DNA from 2 places in the Duganella sp. AC237 genome. Region 2 is predicted to be linked to the other one. Evidence: riboswitches for the same ligand, from Rfam matches in the RefSeq annotation. Region 2 holds a riboswitch; the other holds the start of a gene.
The links. Region 2 has a riboswitch for glycine ahead of gcvT (glycine cleavage system aminomethyltransferase GcvT). Riboswitches for the same ligand answer to the same signal wherever they lie in the genome.
Positions count from the first base shown of each region.

Region 1: linked by a shared signal. The riboswitch ahead of AC0IYS_RS16760 (D-amino acid dehydrogenase) and the one ahead of gcvT (glycine cleavage system aminomethyltransferase GcvT) in region 2 are both predicted to bind glycine.

Region 1 covers NZ_CEEDEW010000003.1:3,776,646-3,784,414, reverse strand. The annotation lists gene AC0IYS_RS16785 (sensor histidine kinase) at 1-543, shown strand, start outside; gene AC0IYS_RS16780 (LuxR C-terminal-related transcriptional regulator) at 552-1,250, shown strand; gene AC0IYS_RS16775 (3-oxoacyl-ACP reductase) at 1,352-2,707, shown strand; gene AC0IYS_RS16770 (ankyrin repeat domain-containing protein) at 2,745-3,278, opposite strand; gene AC0IYS_RS16765 (hypothetical protein) at 3,334-3,636, opposite strand; glycine riboswitch at 3,778-3,878, shown strand; glycine riboswitch at 3,879-3,992, shown strand; gene AC0IYS_RS16760 (D-amino acid dehydrogenase) at 4,041-5,306, shown strand; gene AC0IYS_RS16755 (DUF1801 domain-containing protein) at 5,313-5,741, opposite strand; gene AC0IYS_RS16750 (diguanylate cyclase) at 5,774-7,510, opposite strand; gene AC0IYS_RS16745 (ribonuclease T2 family protein) at 7,711-7,769, shown strand, end outside.
Region 2 covers NZ_CEEDEW010000003.1:4,178,183-4,185,951, reverse strand. The annotation lists gene gcvP (aminomethyl-transferring glycine dehydrogenase) at 1-2,380, opposite strand, end outside; gene gcvH (glycine cleavage system protein GcvH) at 2,384-2,764, opposite strand; gene gcvT (glycine cleavage system aminomethyltransferase GcvT) at 2,816-3,937, opposite strand; glycine riboswitch at 4,013-4,138, opposite strand; glycine riboswitch at 4,183-4,279, opposite strand; gene AC0IYS_RS18480 (ATP-dependent Clp protease proteolytic subunit) at 4,430-4,990, shown strand; gene AC0IYS_RS18475 (hypothetical protein) at 5,057-5,251, opposite strand; gene AC0IYS_RS18470 (methyl-accepting chemotaxis protein) at 5,423-7,252, opposite strand; gene AC0IYS_RS18465 (DUF1631 family protein) at 7,492-7,769, shown strand, end outside.

The DNA.
Region 1 (7,769 bases), 400 kb from region 2:
GACCTGCACCTGACGATCGACTCGCTCGAGCCGGTCGAGGCCGATTTGCTGCTGTTGCTGGCGACCTTGCGCTACCGGCTGGGCGAGCGTCTGCGACTGGCCGGCATGCGCCTGCACTGGGCCGTGGCCGACGTGCCGCCGCTCGAATGGATCGATCCGCGCACCGCGCTGCACATCCTGCGCATCTTGCAGGAAGCGTTGAGCAATATCGTCAAGCACACCAACGCCACTGAAATCCGTGTCGCCACCGCGTTCGACGACGACGGCGTGACGGTGTCGATCGCCGACAACGGTCCCGGCTTCGATCTGGCGGCGGCGCGGCAGCGCGGCGGCAAGGGCTTGCTGAACCAACAGCGCCGGGCCGCCGCCATCGGCGGCGCCATCGATTGGGAGGCGGTCGTCGGCGGCGGCACCCGCGTGCTGCTGTGGCTGCCGCTAACGCAACCGCAACCCCAGCCGCTATCGCAACCGCAACCGCAACCGGCACTGCCAACGCACTCGCAACCGACCCTGGCGCCGCCGCGGGTCGCCACACACCACTGAGACAACCCATGATGACCACCACTTCGATCCACCCCATCCGCGTCGGTATCGTCGAGGACGATATGGACTTCCTGCATGCGCTGGAGGGGACCGTGGCCGGCGCGGCCGACATGGTGCTGGCGGCGGCCGCCAGCACGCGCCATGCCGGCCTGCAAATGCTCGACGGACGGGCCTGCGACGTGCTGGTGGTGGACCTGGGCCTGCCGGACGGTTCCGGCATCGATGTCATCGGCGCGGCCGCGTCCCACTGGCCCGATTGCGCGGTCATGGTCAGCACCAATTTCGGCGACGAACTGCATGTGATGCGCGCGATCGAGGCCGGCGCCGCCGGGTATCTGCTCAAGCACACCAAGCCGGGCGGCCTGGCCGACGAGATCCGCAGCATTTTTCAGGGGGGCAGCCCGATCAGCCCGATCATCGCCCGGCAAATGCTGACCCGCTTCCGCCACCTGCCGCCGGTGCGGCAGGCGCTGGCCAGGAGCGCGGCGGATGCCGACGCCCAACCGTTGCGCACCCAGTTGTCGCCCCGCGAGCAGCAGGTGCTGGAGCTGATCACCAAAGGCTTCACCACCGAGGAGATCGCAGGATTGATGGCGGTGTCGAGCCACACCGTGCTGACCTTCATCCGGCGCACCTACCGCAAGCTCAAGGTGAACTCGCGCGCCGAGGCGATCTACGAGGCCAAAATGCTCGGCTTGCTCGACTGAGGCCGGGCCGGCGTCTTGCGGGTGGACGGCAAACCGGGCTGGAACGTCTCCAGCGGCCGGTGCGGGCATAATGCGGTGTTACCCGCACCGAAGAGAATCACATGTCCGATTTGTTAATGCGCTTGAACGGCAACCCGATCACCGGCGCCATCGCCAGGGCCATCGGCCTGCCGAACCCGGTGCCGCTGTCGCGCGAGGCGGGACCGTATGTGGACCGGCCGTTCGATGGCAAACGCGTTTTGTTATGCCGGACGGCCGGCGGCTATGCGGCCGAGGCGATGGCGGCGGCTTTTGTCCGCGCCGGCACGGCGGCGTTGGACGGGCCGGCCGCCGGCGCCGGGCCGCTCGATATCGTCGCGATGGACGCCACCGGTTGCGTGGCGCCGCAGGACTACCGGGCGTTGTACGACGGCTTGCATCCTGTCGTGCGGCGGCTGGTTCGCAATGGCCGGGTGCTGATACTGGCGGCCGATCCCGGCGCCGCGGCCACGCCGGCCGCCGCCGCCGTTGCCCGTGGCGTTGAAGGATTTGTGCGCTCGCTGGCAAAGGAAATCGGCGCCAAAGGTATTACGGTCAATCTCGGCTATGTGGCGCGCGACGCGCTCGACCGCCTGGACGGTCCGCTGCGGTTCTTTTGCGGCGCCCGCACCACCTACGTGACAGGGCAGGCGTTCCACCTGGCGGCCAACGTGGCGGCGCCCGCCAGCATGTCGTCGACGCAGGCGTTGTCCGGCAAGGTCGCGCTGGTGACAGGCGCCGCCAGGGGCATCGGCCTGGCCGTGGTCGAGCGGCTGGCGCAAGAGGGCGCCACCGTCGTCGCGCTCGATGTGCCGGGCGCGGCGGATGCGTTGCACCAGGCCTGCGACCGCTTCGCCGCCGTGCCCTTCCTCGCCGATATCGCCGCGCCGGACAGCGCCGGGCGTCTTGCCGACTTTTTGCTCGAGCGCTTCGGCGGCGTCGACGTCGTGGTCCACAACGCCGGCATCACGCGCGACCGCACGCTGGCCAATATGCAGGAGCATTTCTGGGATCTGGTGGTGCAGGTCAACTTGGCCGCCGTGATCGCGATCGACCAGCGCTTGCTGGAGCGGCGCGTGCTGCGCGACGACGGCCGGATTGTCTGCCTGTCGTCGGTCAGCGGCGTGGCGGGCAATTTCGGGCAGACCAACTACGCCGCGTCCAAGGCCGCGCTGATCGGCTATGTCGCCGCCCAGGCGCCGCTGCTGGCGCCGCGCGGCATCTGCATCAACGCCGTGGCGCCCGGCTTCATCGATACGCCGATGACCGACGCCATGCCCATGGTCGTGCGGGAGATCGGCCGGCGCCTCAATGCCGTCAAGCAGAGCGGGCAGCCGCGCGACGTCGCCGAACTGATCGCGTTCCTCAGCACCCCGGCCGCGTTCGGCATCAGCGGCGCGACCCTGCGCGTGTGCGGGCAAGGCCTGATCGGGGCATGAGGGCGGGAGGGACGGGTCGGGGTCGCCGCAGCGTGGCTTACAGGTTTTTTTCGGCCAGCAGCGCGGCCGTGTCCTTCGCGCCCATCGTCTGCGCCAGCGAGATCGCCGTCATGCCCCGACTGTCGACCGCATCGACGGCCGCGCCGCGCTCGATCAACAGCTTGAGGATATCGGTGCGGTTGAACATGGCCGCCATCATCAGCGGCGTCTTGCCGTCCGGGCTGGCGCCTTCGATGTCGGCGCCATGGGCCAGCAGCAGCTCGGCGATGTCCAGATAGCCTTTGTAGGCCACGCCCGCCAGCGGCGTCTGGCCCTGGTCGTTCGGCACGTTCGGGTCGGCGCCGGCTTCGAGCAGCACGCGCGCCGTGTCCAGGTGGCCGTGATAGCAGGCCAGCATGATCAGGCTGTCGCCTTTCTCATTGCGGAAACTGACGGGCAAGCCCTTGGCCACCATGCCGGCCAGACGTTCCGCGTCGCCGCCGCGCACCAGCGTGAACACGCCGCGTATGAACTCCAGGGTTTCCGCATCCATCACCGGGGCGGGCGACGCCGCCTTTTCATTCTCTGCCATGTCTCGCTTTCATCAAGTTATTTCGGGGTAACGATAAGTATGCCTAAGTTCGATTTTAAGCGATGTACGCTGTCGCACGCGCAGGGCAGGCGCGGGGCATGGCGGATCGCGGCGGGCACAAACCGGCGTGCCGATTGCCGGCGCCGTGCCGGGTCAAGCTGATGGCGGGTTGGGGCCGGGGCGGCGGCGTGGCGCCGGCGGCCGAGCATTCGGCGCAGACGCCGTACAAGGTCAACTCGTGGCGTTCGATGGTAAACCCCTTGGTCGCCAGACTGTCCATATGGCCAGGGCAGCCCTCGATATCGAACACGCGGTCGCATTTCACGCAGTGGAAGTGGTGGCGATGGTGATGCGCCACATGCATTATCTCGTAGCGCGGGTTGGCCAAGTATCCCATCCCACGGCCGGGTTGCCGCGAACCCAATGCGCCGGGTGGGTGCGGGTCGGGTGGATAAGCCGCAATTTTTCAGGTAAGCTACGCCCGTTGTGGCCAAAAGCCACCGCCGTATCGGGAGAGACTGTTCCAGCATCGCGCTGACGGACGGCGCCGAAGGAGCAACCGCCCCGGAAACTCTCAGGCAAAAGGACCGATACAGCACTTTAAACTCTGAAGAGCGGCAGGACTCGGACGTCGTCCACCCGCACCGAAGGAGCAAGCGCTGCCGCCATCGCGGCCCGGCGTGAATCTCTCAGGTCCAGAACAGAGGGGGTGTCTTTGCGCATGTGCGCCGAGACCATCCCCTTTGACGGTCTGGAATCTTCATGAAAACCATCGCAATCATCGGCGGCGGCATCACCGGCGTCACCACCGCCTACGCCCTCGCCAAACGCGGCTTCGCCGTCACCCTGCTCGAACGCCACCGCTACGCGGCGATGGAAACCTCGTTCGCCAACGGCGGCCAGCTGTCCGCCTCCAACGCGGAAGTGTGGAATCACCGGTCCACCATCGCCAAGGGCCTGAAGTGGATGCTGAGGAACGACGCGCCGCTGCTGGTCAATCCAAAGCCGGGCTGGCACAAGCTGTCGTGGTTCGCCCAATTCATCGCCGCCATCCCGCACTACCGCGACAACACGATCGCCACCGCACAGCTGGCGCTGGCGGCGCGCGAACACCTGTTCCAGTGGGCCAGGGACGAAGACATCGCCTTCGACCTCAAGCGCGAAGGCATCCTGCACATCTACCGCGAGCGCGCCGGATTCGAGCACGCGGCGGGCGTGTCGAAGCTGTTGATGCAGGGCGGGCTGGCGCGTCGCGCCGTCACGCCGGAGGAGATGCGCGCCATCGAGCCGACCCTGCGCGGCGACTACTACGGCGGCCACTACACCGTCAGCGACAGCACCGGCGATATCCACAAATTCACCACCGGGCTGGCGCGGGCGGCGCAACGGCTGGGCGCCGAACTGCGCTTCGGCCAGCAGGTGACGGCCATGCGGGCGGGCGCCGACGGCGTCGACATCACCGTCGAGGAGGACGGTTTCAGCACCACCCGCCGCTACGACGCGGTGGTCGTTTGCGCCGGCACCGCCAGCCGCGCGATGGCGGCGATGCTGGGCGACCGCGTCAACGTCTATCCGGTCAAGGGCTATTCGATCACGGTGCACCTGAACGACGCCGCCAGCCAGGCCGCCGCGCCGACCGTCAGCCTGCTCGACGACGAGACCAAGCTGGTGACCAGCCGACTGGGCGACGACCGCTTCCGCGTGGCCGGCACGGCGGAGTTCAATGGGTTCAACCGCGATATCCGGGCCGACCGCATCGCCCCGCTGGTGAAGTGGGTGCAGCAATGCTTCCCGGGGGTGAGCACGCGCAGCGTGACGCCATGGGCCGGGCTGCGGCCGATGATGCCCAATCTGATGCCGCGTGTGGGGCGCGGCAAGGCGCCGACGGTCTTCTACAATACCGGCCACGGGCACCTGGGCTGGACACTGTCGGCGGCGACGGCGGACATCATCGCCGAGACCATCTTCGCCGCGTCGGGGCGGGAGGGCGGGCGGCAAGCGCCCGCGCGGGTCGCGAAAGTGGCCTGACGGCCTTTACATGCGCTCGCCGGGCAACCGGCTGGCTTGTCGCACCCACTCGGCGAATTGCGCTTCGTCGAGCGGGTCGTCCTCGCGCAGGTCGAGATGTCGCACGCCGGCGGTTTTGGACGCCCCCGGCGGCAGCGGATCGAGAAAACCGCCGTTGAAGAAGGTGACTTTGACGTACTTGGTAAAACAATGAAAACCCAGGAACCAGCCTTGGTCGGCGATCCCGTATAGCGGCGTGTTCCATTTAACGGCCTTGTTCACGCCGGGTATGGTGTGGACGATGATCTCGTCCAGACGTCGTCCGAGATCGCTTTTCCAGCCCGGCATCGCGGCGATGTAGGCCTGCACCGGCGCGTCGCCATAGGCCTTGGGGATTTGCGGATTGCCGCCCGATAGCAGGACCGTTTCGGCTTTGGTAACTGGTTTTGTCGCCATGGCGTGCGCTCTGCGTTAGATGTGTGAACCGTCTAGGATACGCGATTTTCGTGAGCTTCCGTGCGGCGCTGATCCGCGCTGGCCGCCTCCGGGGCCAGCGCCCGGACGACGCGGTTTCTGCCGTCACGCTTGGCCTGGTAAAGCGCCTTGTCGGCCGCCTGGAACAGTGCCGCCGGCTCGGCACCGTGTTCCGGGTACCCGGCCACGCCCAGCGACGCCGTCGTGCGCACCGTGTGGCCGCCATGCGCGACCTGGAGCGCCTCGATCAACCCGCGAAAGAGCTGCGCGCGCTCGGTCGCCAGGTCGATGTCGCAATCTGGCAGCAGAACCACCATCTCCTCGCCGCCGAAGCGGCACGCGACGTCGCACGCGCGGATATTCGTCAACAGCACCTGCGCCACCCGCTTCAGGATGGCGTCGCCGCCGTCATGGCCGTAGGTGTCGTTGGTGCGCTTGAAGTGGTCCAGATCGAGCATGATGACCGCCAGCGGCTTCGCGTTCCGCTGCGAGCGTATCAGCTCGCGCCGCAGCGTCTCGTCCATGTAGCGGCGGTTGTACAACTCGGTCAGCGGATCGATGATCGATTGCAGGCGCAAGGTCTCGCGCAATTTGATGTTACTCATCGACATGGAGATCTCTTCGCTTAGCGTGGCCAGTACCTCGCGCTGGCGTTCGAAGATGTCGTGCTGCTCGGGCGCCGCGTACAGGGTCAGGCATCCCAGCACGGCGTCCTGCGTCACCAGCGGCATGCAGACGCGCGGACCGGCGCCGCTGTCGCCCGCGCTGCCATGCCGGCACTGCAGATCGCCGTCACCGGCGCAGACGTGGACGGTGCCGCGCCGCACCGCCCAGCACTGTTCCGGCTCGATGCCATCGGCGTCGTCGGCAATGTCGCCCCACCTGGCCTTGCGCTCCAGCGTGTCGCGCGAGTTGCGATACAGGTAAAGGCTGCCGGATACGCCGGGCACCAGCTTTTTGCAGAACGTGGAGACGATCAGCGAGGCTTCTTCGACGGTGGATACGCATTCGAGCGCGTGCAGCATGTCGGCGCTGACCGCCAGCTGCTGGTTGCGCAGCTCCGACGCGGCGGCGGCGCGGCGCAGCGCCCCGGTGTTTTCCGCCGCCAGCCTTTCGGCGTTCGCGCGCGCGCGCAACGAGCGCAGACCGACCAGCAACGCCACCGCCAGCAGTATCATCTCGGCGATGTTGACTGCCGCGCTGATGTACATGGCCTTGCGGGCGCCGTGCGTCAGCTGCTCGCGCAACTCGTCGCGGTGGATCGACAGCGAGGACAGCTCGCCGCCGATCAGATTGCGCAGGATGTCCATGTGCGCGCGGCCGGCGCCGGCGGCGACGACCTTTTCGGCGGCGGCGAATCCCTGCTCGCGCCGCATCGCGATCGTCTCGGCCATCAAGCCTAGCTTGAGGTCCATGGAGACCTTGACGTCGGCCAGCGCTTTGCGCTCGCGCGGGTCGGCGCTTTCCTGCCACAGCGTCGCCCGCAGCGGCTCGATCATGTTGACCGCCGCATGGTAGGGCTGCAAAAACTCCTCCTTGCCGGTCAGGATGAAGCCGCGCTGGCCGGTTTCGGCGTCCACCAGCAACCCCAGGATCGACTGGTAGTGGCGTTCCCTGGCCGAAGTGGCTTTCAACTGCGCCATGGTGTGCTGGACGCTGCGGTTGGTCAGGAAGGGCAGCGTGCCGACGCCACCCATGAAGACGAGCAGTATGAAAGCCACCCACTTCAGGCGTGTTTCGTTGGAGATCATTGTGGTTCGCAGGATCAGTCGGTAACCGAGAATATCATGTCATAAAGAAACTATCGCCTATCACGGACGGCAAGCCTTCGATTCGTCGTGCGGTTGCCACAAGTCGCGGTGCCGGCGGCTGTTTTCGATAGAAAAGGGCTTCCCACCCGCCGCGATAAGTCCGCTAAGATATTGGCACTTGACCAACCTGAGGAGTTTGAATGCATCGCCACACCGTCCCCGCAGCCGCCTTGCTGCTTGTTTTTACCGCGTTCGGTTG
Region 2 (7,769 bases):
TGGCGCTCAGGATCGCGGTTTCGGTCGCGGCGGTCAGGCCTTCGGCGCCCATCATCGCGATGTACATCCACGAAATCGGCAGGATGCTGGCCGAGCCGTACGGCGCGGCGCTGACCGAACCGATGCCGGCGTTGTCGCGGATATAGCCATTCGAACGCTGGTTCGGCAGGAACTTGGCCAGGTGGGCGCCAACGCCGATCGGGCCGACGCCCGGGCCGCCGCCGCCGTGCGGAATGCAGAAGGTCTTGTGCAGGTTCAGGTGCGAGACGTCGCCGCCGAACGCGCCCGGCGCGGCCACGCCGACCAGCGCGTTCATGTTGGCGCCGTCGATGTAGACCTGGCCGCCATGGCTATGGACGATCTCGCACAGCTCCTGGATGCCTTCCTCGAACACGCCGTGGGTCGAAGGGTAGGTCACCATGACGGCGGCCAGGTTCTTCGAGTGCAGTTCGGCCTTGGCCTTCAGATCGGCCAGGTCGACGTTGCCGTTGGCGTCGCAGGCGGTGACCACCACCTGCATGCCGACCATGTTGGCCGACGCCGGGTTGGTGCCGTGCGCCGACGATGGAATCAGGCAGATGTTGCGGTGGCCTTCGCCACGCGACTGGTGGTAGGCCTGGATTACCAGCAGGCCGGCGTACTCGCCCTGCGAGCCGGCGTTCGGCTGCAGCGAGATGGCGGCGTAGCCGGTCACCGCGCACAGCATCTCTTCCAGCTGCGCGATCATTTCGCGGTAGCCGATGGTCTGGCTGTCCGGCGCGAACGGGTGGATGTTGGAGAACTCGGGCCAGGTGACCGGGATCATCTCGCTGGTGGCGTTCAGCTTCATGGTGCATGAACCCAGCGGGATCATGGTGCGGTCCAGCGCCAGGTCCTTGTCCGCCAGGCTGCGCAGGTAGCGCAGCATTTCGGTTTCGGAGTGGTAGCGGTTGAAGACCGGGTGCGTCAGGTAATCGCTCGAACGCGCCAGCGATGCCGGGAACGATTCGGCGACGGCCGCTTCGACGGTGTCGAAATCCGGGCCGTGGGCCGGGCCGCCGACAGGGTGGGCGAACACGGTCCACAGCAGGGCGATGTCTTCGCGCGTGGTGGTCTCGTCGAGCGAGACGCCGACGTGCGAGGCGTCGATCACGCGCAGGTTGACGCCGTGCGAGTGGGCCGACGCGTGCAGCTGTTCGGCGTTGGCGGTGGCGACGGTCAGCGTGTCGAAGAAGGTGTCGTTGGTGACGGTGTAGCCGAGCGTCTTCAGGTTAGCCGCCAGCACGCCGGTGTAGCGGTGCACGCGCTGGGCAATCTGCAACAGGCCTTTCGGGCCGTGGTAGACGGCGTACATCGACGCCATCACCGCCAGCAGCACCTGTGCGGTGCAGATGTTGGAGGTGGCTTTTTCGCGGCGGATGTGCTGCTCGCGGGTTTGCAGCGCCAGGCGGTAGGCCTTGTTGCCCTGGGCGTCGATGGTGACGCCGACCAGGCGGCCGGACATGCTGCGTTTGAATTCGTCGCGGGTCGACAGGTAGCCGGCGTGCGGGCCGCCGAATCCCAGCGGGACGCCGAAGCGCTGGCTGTTACCGACGACCACGTCCGCACCCCATTCGCCCGGTGGCGTGAGCATGGTCAGCGCCAGCAGGTCGGCGGCGACAACCACCATCGCGCCCTTGGCCTTGACCGCCTCGACGCCGGTTTTGTAGTCGCGCACCACGCCGTTAACGCCGGGGTACTGCAGCAGCACGCCGAAGGCGTCACCGATGCCGGAAAGTTCGGCAGGGTGGAAGCCCTTGACTTCGATGCCCAGCGGCTTGGCGCGGGTCTCGACCACTTCGCGCGTTTGCGGCAGCACGTCGTCGGCGACGTAGAACACGTTCGACTTCGACTTGCCCACGCGCTGGATCAGGGTCATCGCTTCGGCGGCGGCGGTGCCTTCGTCGAGCATCGAGGCGTTGGCGATGCCCATGCCGGTCAGGTCGGTGATGGTCTGCTGGAAGTTAAGGATCGCTTCCAGGCGGCCTTGCGAGATCTCCGGCTGGTACGGCGTGTAGGCGGTGTACCAGGCCGGGTTTTCGAAGATGTTACGCAGCACCACGCCCGGCGTCAGCGTGTTGTAGTAGCCCTGGCCGATCATCGACTTCAGGACCTTGTTCTTGCCGGCGATTTTTTTCAGCTTGTTCAACGCTTCCTGCTCCGGCATCGGCTGGGTGTATGCGCCGAGCGGCAGGGTGGCCTTGTTGCGGATGTTGGCAGGGACGATGGTGTCGATCAGGGCGGCGCGCGAGGCGTAGCCGAGGACCGCCAGCATGGCTTCCTGTTCTGCGGCGTCAGGGCCGATGTGGCGTGCGATGAAAGCGTCGCGTGCTTCAAGTTGGGTCAGGCTTGAACGGGTCATAATTTACGCTTCGGTGGTCTTGCCGTAGGCGGCTGCGTCCAGCAGGCCGTCGATCGCGCTGGCGTCGGCCGGCTTGATCTTGAACAGCCAGGCGGCGTAGGCGTCGCTGTTGATCGACTCCGGGGCGCTGGCCACGTCTTCGTTGACGGCGATGACTTCGCCCGACACCGGCGCGTAGATGTCGCTGGCCGCCTTGACCGATTCCACCACGGCGGCGTCGTCGCCGGCCGTGTAGCTCTTGCCGACCTTCGGCAGTTCGACGAAGACGATGTCGCCCAGCGCGTCCTGCGCGTACTCGGTGATGCCGACGGTGACGGTGCCGTCCGACTCAGCGCGCACCCATTCGTGGGATTCGGTGTACTTCAGGTCTGCAGGAATATTCATGTAAGGCTCCAGATGGGTAGGGGGCGGGTTCGAACTAGGATACTAAATCATTTAAACGGCGAGGATTTTACCGTTGCGGACGAAGGGCAGCTTGACCACCGAGGCGGCCAGCTTCTTGTCGCGGATCTCGACGTGCACGGTGTCGCCGACGGCCACGCCGTTGGGCACGCGCGCCAGCGCGATGGCCTGCTGCATGGTCGGGCTGAAGGTGCCGCTGGTGATCTCGCCGACGGCGTCGGTGCCGGCCACGATGACTTTCTGGTGGGCGCGCAGCACGCCGCCTTTTTCGCGCAGGATCAAGCCGACGAATTGGGCGTTCTGGCCCATCGCCTGCAGGGCAGCCTTGCCGATGAAGTCGCGCTCGGACACCAGGTCGATGGTCCATGCCAGGCCCGCGTCGAGCGGGTTGACGGTTTCGTCCATGTCCTGGCCGTACAGGTTCATGCCCGCCTCCAGACGCAGCGTGTCGCGGGCGCCCAGGCCGGCCGGCTTGACGCCGGCGGCGGCCAGCGCGTTCCACAGCTTCTCGGCCTGGTCGGCGGCGACACCGATCTCGAAGCCGTCTTCGCCGGTGTAGCCGGTGCGGGCGATCATCGCCTCGCCGAAGGCGGCGCTGTGCGCGAAGGCGACGTTGAACGGTTTCATGTCGGTGGTGCCGGCCTTCGATTCGGGGATCACGTCCCACACCTTGGCGCGCGCGTTCGGGCCCTGCACGGCGATCAGCGCCATGGCGTTATCACCATCCCGGCGCTGCGTGATTGTCACGCCGCTGTTGGTGGCGGCGTTCTGCGCCTGCATCCACGCCACGTCTTTTTCGGCGGTGCCGGCGTTGACGACCAGGCGGAACCAGCTCTCGTCGATGAAGTAGACGATCAAGTCGTCGATGACAAAGCCCTGCGGATTGAGCATGCACGAGTACAGCGCCTTGCCCGACACCTGCAGCTTGTCGACGTTGTTGGCCAGCAGGCCGCGCAGGAAGGCGCGCACGTTGGCGCCCTTGATGTCGACCACGCACATGTGGGCGACGTCGAACATGCCGACGTCGGTGCGCACGGCGTTGTGTTCTTCGATCTGCGATCCGTAGTTGACGGGCATGTCCCAACCGCCGAAATCGACCATCTTGGCGCCGGCGGCGCGGTGTGCGTTATTGAGTGGGGTGGCTTTGAGCGTCATAATTCCTCGGTCCATATCGAAAAGGGGTTAACAGAACATACAAGGAACGGCTAAAAAGCTGTTTCCACAATGATCGCAGACCCCTCTGTCCTTGGTACCTGAGAGATTACGGGCGAATCGACGCGAAGTCGAACTCGATTCCCGTGCGCCCCTTCGGTGGGCCGCCGGCGTGTGCCGCGGCCGCTCTCCAGAGTTGGACCAGTTGGCATCCCGCCGCGATAAAAAATCGAACGGCGGCCGCGCTGGTCCCTTGATCGGTCCTTTTGCCTGAGAGTTTTTGGGTAGTGCCCCTTCGGCGGCTGCGTTGGCGTATCGCCCGCAACCCTCTCCCGATCAAGACTCGGGAATATATGTCAGAAGGGCCTGAATGTCAATCTTGCGGGCAGGGCTGGATGGGGTGGTGGGCGGGGGCGCGCACGAATGGCGTGCAATAAAAACGCTATATAAACAACTATTTGCTAGAATAAATCACACTTATTCGAGAGCCCACCCATGAGCCAAGATCCAAATTCCTACGAGGGCCACGCGTGGTTCACCCTGTCAGGCGACGTCAACAGTGACATGGTGCGCCGTGTCTTCGACGCCGTTGCCGATATGACGGAGGACCGCATCACCACCGCCCACATCCTGATCCAGTCCAACGGCGGCTATGTCAGCGACGGCATCTGTCTGTACAATTACCTGAGCAAGTTGCCGATCAAGATCGTCACCTACAACGCCGGCGCGGTGGCGTCCATCGCCGTGATCCTGTTCCTGTCCGGCGAGGAGCGTTATGCCAGCGACACGGCGCGCTTCATGGTGCACAAATCGCACGCCAGCGCGCCGCACGGCGCCCGGCCGGACGCGTTGCGCATCATCGTCGAAGGCTTGCAGGCCGACGACGCCCGCACCGAGCAGATCCTGCGCGAACACGTCAAGCTGACCGAGGAGCACTGGCGCACGCACGCGTACTCCGACCTGCACCTGACGGCGGCCGAGGGCGTGGCGGTGGGGATGGTCAACGCCGTGAAGGACTTTGTGCCGCCGCGTGGACAGCGCGTGGCCAATATTTGATTGCAAGCTGAAACGGGAGCGGCGCCAGGGAGGCGCCGCCATGCCGCTAATTATGGTGGAGCCTGATTAGCGGTTTTTGTTGCCCGTCTGTTTGTTGCCGTCGTTTTTATGGCTTTGCCGGCCGGCTTCCACATGCTGCTCATGGGTGCCGCCCTGGGTGCCGGAGCGCGAGCCGCTGGACGACCCTTTGTCGCCCGATTGCTTGCTGCTGCCTTGACTGGAGCCTTGCTTGCTGCCACCGCTTTTTTGATTCGAGTTCATTTTAGTTCCTTTGTGAAAGTGAAAGAACGTACTCGCCACAAGCGCGCCGTGCTGACTGGAAAAACGGTGACACCGTGCGCGTTTCTGGTAGAGCAATGATGCGTTTTCGCTCAGGCACTTGCTATCGGAGTGCGTCTTGGGGGGCTGTAGGAACATGCCTCGCACTCGTCATTAAAACTCTTCCCATTCGACCTCACTGTTGAGCTTGCCGGATGCCTTGCCCAGTCCGCTGGCGGCGCCGGCGCGGGCGGGCGGACGGCGTGGCGCGACCGTGCGTTTTCCCGGCGAGGGCAGTGCCGGCTTGATTCGTTCGCGGCGCGCGCCGGCGGTGGCGAGCGCCGGCGGCGTCTCCTCGTCGTCGCGCATGTCCGCCGCGCCTGGCATGCCGGCGATGCCACGCGTTTTGAGCGCCTCGGCGGCGACCAGCGGCTGCCGCGCCCGCGCTTCCCGGTCCGCGCCGTCGTGCACGGCGAACGCACCGATCGCCTCGTTCAGCTTGCCCGTTTCGTCGCGCATCGACGACGCTGCGGCGGCCGCCTGCTCGACCAACGCGGCGTTTTGCTGGGTCACCTGATCCATCGCCGCGATCGCCCGGTTGACTTGCTCCAGGCCGGCCGTTTGCTCGGCGCTGGCGTCGGCGATCTCTCCGATCAGCCCGGTTACCCGCTGGACGCTGCCCACCACCTCGTCCATCGTCAAGCGTGCCTGGTCGGCCAGCTGCGTGCCGCGCACCACCTTGTCGACCGAGTCGTCGATCAGGCTTTTGATCTCCTTGGCGGCCGCCGCGCTGCGCTGGGCCAGGTTGCGCACTTCGGAGGCGACGACGGCGAAGCCGCGTCCTTGCTCGCCGGCACGGGCCGCTTCGACCGCAGCGTTCAGCGCCAGGATGTTGGTCTGGAACGCGATGCCGTCGATGACGCCAATGATTTCCGCGATTTTCTTCGAGCTGTCGTTGATCGACGCCATCGTGCCGACCACTTGGCCGACATCGCTGCCGCCGCGCACCGCCACCGCCGACGCCGACACGGCAAGCTTGTTGGCCTGCACCGCGTGCTCGGCGTTTTGTTTGACGGTTGCCGTCAGCTGCTCCATCGACGAGGCGGTCTCTTCCAGCGAGGCGGCCTGCTGCTCGGTGCGGCTCGACAAGTCCAGATTGCCCTCGGCGATCTCGGCCGACGCCTGGCCGATCGCCCGCGCGCCGCTTTGCACCTGGGCGATCATCGTCATCAAGCTGTCGTTCATATGCTGCATCGCCTGCAGCAGCTTGCCGGTTTCATTGCCGGACCGTACTTCGATGCGGGTGCTCAAGTCGCCGTCGGCAATGCGCTGCGCCACCAGCATCACTTGCTGCAGCGGCGCCGAGATCGAGCGCGCCAGCCAAAACGCCAGCAGCACGCCAAAGCCGATCGCCGCCGACAGCAGGGCCAGCGTGACGATGCGCCCGGCCAGGTACGCCTGGTCGGCGCCTCGTGCCGCCTGCCGGCCGCCTTCGAGATTGCTGGACAGTAATTTGTCGAGCTGGCCGCTGACGGCGTCGAACGCCGGCAGCGACGAGCCCTTGAGCACCGCGACCGCCTCGTCCTTTTTGCCCTCGTTGGCCAGCGCCATCATTTTGTCGTGCGCGAGCAGGTAGGAAGCGGCCATCCGTTGTAATTCCGCCGCCTGCGGCATGAGGTTTGCATCGTTGATGGTCTTGCCGAGCTTGTCAGCATTGTCACGGAACGCGGATAGTGCGAGACTTAGTTTTTGCTCGGAACCGTCGATGCTGGCCTTGTCGCTGATCACCACGTGTTCGAGCTTGCGCAATTCCTGCACATTGTTTTTGAGCGACAGCACGGCGATCGATTGCGGCAGCCAGGTGTCGGACAGCTGCGTCGACGCGCGGTCGATGTCGCCCATGCGCGCGAGTGAACTCAGGCCCAGCAGCACGGTCAGGACCAGCACGGTGGCGAAGGCGATCAGCAATTTGCTGGAGGTTTCCAGGTTATGCAGGTATTTCATGGATATCCTTGGTGAGGGAAGCGACGGCGAGGGCGGGAGCGGGGCGGACCATATAATGATGTTAAGCAAAGTCCAAGCTTGTTCATTGCGCCTCGTCAAAGCAGTTGTTGGAACGAGGAAAGTGGTACACAGCCCGCAAGGGGCAAAAAAAATCGCCGATTCTTTCACTGCTGGTATTGCCATGCGGAAATACTGTGTAAGAATGGGGTCTACGGATCGATCACCAGCGGGCCGACACGATGGCGAATACTTCAACCACCCCGAGCACCAGCGGCGCGCCGATAAAGACGGTCACGCCGCGGCATGGCTTGCTGGAGGACTTGATCGGCATCGCCGTCAAGCACGCGGGCGATCAATATCTGGCGCTGGCCGCCAAGCTGGCCGGCGCGCTGATCGACGCCACCGACGGGGATACGCGCACCATCCAGCAACGGCTGCGCGCCGGCAATTTGCTGCGTAACCGCCATTTCGCGTTCTTGCATCTGGCGACGGAGGCATTGGAAAACACGCTGCGCCA